DNA from 2 places in the Shewanella aegiceratis genome. Region 1 is predicted to be linked to the other one. Evidence: predicted binding sites of a transcription regulator. Region 1 holds the regulator's gene; the other holds the start of a gene.
What was found. The regulator MetJ, encoded in region 1, represses methionine synthesis genes. The targets are predictions, from matches to a motif close to TAGACGTCTAGACGTCTA.
Positions count from the first base shown of each region.

Region 1 (2,413 bases):
GTCATGGTCGCGGGGACCGCCACCAGACTCTCTACGCCTCCCAGACTCTCGGCTACCGAGAAGTATTGTAACGCATCTAAAAAGGCAACGAGTGCCGATTCGCCACCTTTTAATTCAAAACTCAGCATAGCGCCGAAGCCCTTCTGCTGTCTGGCCGCAATTTCATGGCCAGGATGCTCGGCAAGTCCCGGATAATACACTTTTTCCACCGCATTGTGGTCACAAAGCAATGCCAATACCTTCTGAGCGTTGGCTTGGTGTTCACGAATGCGCACCGCCAGGGTTCTCAGCCCCCTCAGGGTCAGGTAGCTGTCGAAGGCCGACCCGGTCAGACCAAGGGTGTTCGACCACCAGTGCAGCAGCTCGCCCACCTCAGGGTCTTTGGCCACCACGGCGCCGCCTACCACATCGCTGTGACCATTGATATATTTAGTGGTGGAGTGCACCACGATATCGGCCCCCAGCAGCAGTGGCTGTTGTAACACGGGAGAAAGGAAGGTGTTGTCCACCACCACCTGAGCGCCCACCTTATGGCTCGCCTGGGCGATGGCCTCGATATCGACTACTCGCAGCAGCGGGTTAGAGGGGGTCTCCAGCCAAACCATCTTGGGTGACTGGGTCAGCGCCTGCTCAAGCGCACGCTCGTCGGTTTGATCCACCGCCAATAGCTTAAAGGCGCCCTTCTTGGCCAGGTTGGTGAAGAGGCGATAGCTGCCGCCATAGCAATCGTGGGGCACCACCAGCAGATCCTCTGGGCCTAACAGGCTGGTCACCAGGGTGATGGCCGCCATGCCGGTACAGGTCACCACACCGGTCGCCCCTTGTTCCAGTTCGGCAATCGCATCACCGAGAATAGAGCGGGTCGGATTGCCGGAACGGCTGTAATCGAATGCCCGCGGCTGTTGATGCCCTTCAAACGAGTAGTTTGTCGACAGATAGATAGGTGGCACCACGGCACCGTGCTGAGTGTCTGACTCTATGCCTCGTCGTACGGCGGCGGTGGCTAGTTTACGCGCTGTCATCTTCAACTCCTCAATATGGATCTGGGCAGGCACCTCGGATAAAAGAGATGTCTGGACGTCTAAATGTACCTAAGCCGGTAGTGAGCGTCAACAACTTTTGGACGTTTAGACGTCCAAACATTTAGAAATCTATTTGCATTTGCCAAAAATTCGAGGCAATAATTTGACTGTAATTTGTAAGGGTTTAAAATCTGCACCGAATTTTAGAATTTACAGGTGAGTCAATGACTGAGTGGAATGGCGATTATATCAGCCCCTATGCTGAACATGGTAAGAAGAATGAGCAGGTAAAGAAGATCACTGTCTCTATTCCTCTTAAGGTGCTTAAGGTGTTAACCGACGAACGCACCCGGCGCCAGGTCAACAACTTGCGTCACGCCACTAACAGCGAGCTGCTGTGCGAGGCCTTCCTGCACGCCTACACCGGTCAACCACTCCCCCAAGACGATGACCTGTCTAAAGACAAGCCAGATAGCATCCCAGCCGAAGTCAAACGTCTGATGACCGAGATGGGCATAGAGTGGGAAGAGATGGAGTGATCCACTCACACACGAATCGATAGAGGGATCGCTAGGCGGTCCCTCTTTTAGTTTTCAACCTTAGCCTGGAACATTGCAGTGCCTGCACTTCCGCTCGATCCCCATATTCTGGCGCTAGCCTCGCTTATCGTCTTCGTCGGCGCCCTCACCCAGAGCCTAATCGGTTTCGGCATGGCGGTCGTCGCCGCGCCCCTGCTCTACCTTATCGAACCGTCACTTGTGCCTGCGCCCGTGATCCTGATGGGATTCTCTATCGCCCTGCTGACTCTGATCCGCGAGCGTGGCGCCCTGGAATTCAACGGCCTGCAATATGCCTTGCTGGGACGCATCCCCGGCGGACTGATCGGCGCTGGCCTGCTCATGGTCGCCCCCCAGGACGTGCTCGGCATGACCATCGCCATCATCGTTGCCATCGCCGTACTGCTAAGCCTGATGCGGCTCAACCTAGTGGTCAACCGACGCAGCCTGTTTATCGCCGGGGTGATCTCGGGGATCTTCGGCAACATCGCCGCCATAGGCGGACCACCGCTGGCCATACTGCTCTCGGGTAAAGATGCCAAGCAGTTTCGCGCGGCCCTGTCGGCCTTCTTCATCTTCAGCTCCACTATCGCCATAGTGATCTTAGGGCTTACCGGTCTGCTGACCCTGCATCACTTCTACTGCTCGGCGCTGCTACTCCCCTCTGTGCTGCTGGGTTACCTGATGGCCAATCGCCTGGTGGGACGCATAGACAAGAATAAGACCCGCATCATGACGCTGGTGCTCTGTAGCCTGAGCGCCATCTTGCTGGCCGCCAAGTCCTTAAGTGCCCTGCTCTAACACCTAGGCTCAAAAGAAGGCCGGCATCATAGC
Region 1 covers NZ_CP080416.1:580,591-583,003, reverse strand. Annotated here, with positions in the region: gene metB (cystathionine gamma-synthase) at 1-1,022, opposite strand, end outside; gene metJ (met regulon transcriptional regulator MetJ) at 1,247-1,561, shown strand; gene K0H80_RS02610 (sulfite exporter TauE/SafE family protein) at 1,640-2,380, shown strand.

Region 2 (2,413 bases), 260 kb from region 1:
TTGCTGACTGGCAAAACCAAGCTTATAGCTTAGCGTCTGCGCGCAGGGCTTCAGCCTTATCGGTGCGCTCCCAAGGGAACTCGTTACGACCGAAGTGACCGTAAGCCGCAGTTGCCTTGTAGATAGGACGCGCTAGGTCGAGCATTTCGGTCAGGCCGTAAGGGCGCAGATCGAAGTGTTGACGAACCAGGCCGATAAGCACTTCTTCAGAGACCTTGCCTGTGCCGAAGGTTTCGACGCTGATAGAGGTTGGCTCGGCCACACCAATAGCGTAAGAAACTTGGATTTCACAGCGATCCGCCAGACCGGCAGCCACTATGTTCTTCGCCACATAACGGGCCGCATAGGCCGCGCTGCGGTCAACTTTCGATGGGTCTTTACCCGAGAATGCGCCGCCGCCGTGACGAGCCATGCCGCCGTAGGTGTCGACGATGATCTTACGACCCGTTAGACCACAGTCACCCATAGGGCCACCGATAACGAAACGGCCGGTTGGGTTGATGAAGAACTTGGTGTCCTTGTTCAGCCACTGTGCCGGTAGCACAGGCTTGATGATGGTTTCCATCACGCCTTCGATCAGATCAGACTGGCTGACGCTGTCGCAGTGCTGGGTAGAGAGCACCACGGCATCGATGCCGACGATCTTGTTGTCTTCGTAGGCGAAGGTCACCTGGCTCTTGGCATCTGGGCGTAACCAAGGCAGGGTGTTGTCTTTACGCACTTCTGACTGACGCTTCACCAATGCGTGAGCATAGGTGATAGGGGCTGGCATGAGTACGTCAGTTTCGTTGCTGGCGTAACCGAACATCAGGCCCTGGTCGCCGGCGCCTTGCTCTTTAGGATCGGCGCGATCGACACCCTGGTTGATGTCTGGAGACTGCTTACCAATGGCGTTGAGTACCGCACAAGAGTCGGCATCGAAGCCCATGTCTGAGTGGGTGTAGCCGATCTCGCGAACCGTCTTACGGGTTAGCTCTTCAATATCGACCCATGCAGAAGTGGTCACCTCACCACCTACCATCACCATGCCGGTTTTGACGTATGTTTCACACGCCACACGTGCCTTAGGATCTTGCTCTAAGATCGCGTCGAGTACCGCATCAGAAATTTGATCGGCGATTTTATCTGGATGACCTTCTGAGACCGACTCAGAGGTAAACAAGTGCTTTGCCATAATGGAAAAATCTCGTCTTTAAACAATTTGAATGTGTAGAAGTATCTACATCTAGACGGCCATTTTAGTGGAAATCAGATCGGATAACACCCTTTTCGATGAAAATTGTGGAGTAAAACCGGGTAAATATTCTAATGCTTCGGATGAGTTTAAATAAAAGTGCAGCTTAAAATATTGTTAATGTTGGATTTTTATTGTCGTTATAAGGCCGCGATTTTTTATTGCCAAAGGATCGCTCAGGCCAGTCTGATGAAGATCGCGGCGAGTCGGGTCTGCCTGCTCAGTCTTATGTTCGCAAATTCGGGTGAGGGCGCCGGAGAAGTTTGAGCGGCGAGGCGAGGTTTTGCCTGGGGTCATCTTGAGTGTCACTGAGGTGCACTTTTTCGTGTCTAGATGGATTTAATCTAAGCTAAAGGGCGAATTTTATTTGCGTCCCATCCACGAGTAGGGGAAAATATGCCCCCATTGTTGCCCGCAAAATCGGCCCGCAAAATCCCCAACATTCAAATCAGCAGGAGAGAGCATGTCATCTCGTAAAGAACTCGCAAACGCTATCCGTGTGTTAAGTATGGATGCCGTTCAGAAAGCCAACTCTGGTCACCCAGGTGCGCCATTGGGAATGGCCGATATCGCCGAAGTGTTGTGGAATGATTTCCTGAAGCACAACCCGAACAACCCAGAGTGGGTCGACCGCGACCGTTTCATCCTTTCAAACGGCCACGGCTCTATGCTGATTTACTCTCTGCTTCACCTGACGGGTTATGCATTGCCGATGGATGAGCTGAAGAACTTCCGTCAGCTGCACTCTAAGACGCCGGGTCACCCTGAATATGGTTACACCCCAGGTGTTGAAACCACTACAGGTCCATTGGGCGCGGGTATCAGCAACGCCGTAGGTATGGCGATTGCCGAGAAGACTCTGGCGGCGCAATTTAACCGTCCTGGCCACGATATCGTTGACCACTACACCTACTGCTTCCTGGGCGATGGCTGTCTGATGGAAGGTATCTCTCACGAGGCCTGTTCACTGGCGGGTACCTTAGGTCTTGGCAAGCTGATTGCGTTCTGGGATGACAACGGCATCTCTATCGACGGTCACGTCGAAGGCTGGTTTACCGACGATACCGCCAAGCGTTTCGAATCTTATGGCTGGCATGTGATTGCCGGTGTCGATGGCCACGACAGCGATGCTATCCGCAAAGCAATCGAAGAAGCCAAGTCAGTTACCGACAAACCAAC
Region 2 covers NZ_CP080416.1:844,645-847,057, forward strand. Annotated here, with positions in the region: gene metK (methionine adenosyltransferase) at 23-1,174, opposite strand; gene tkt (transketolase) at 1,698-2,413, shown strand, end outside.
Region 2: a site for MetJ is predicted at 1,219-1,236, ahead of metK (methionine adenosyltransferase). Genes of this name have one in related genera too.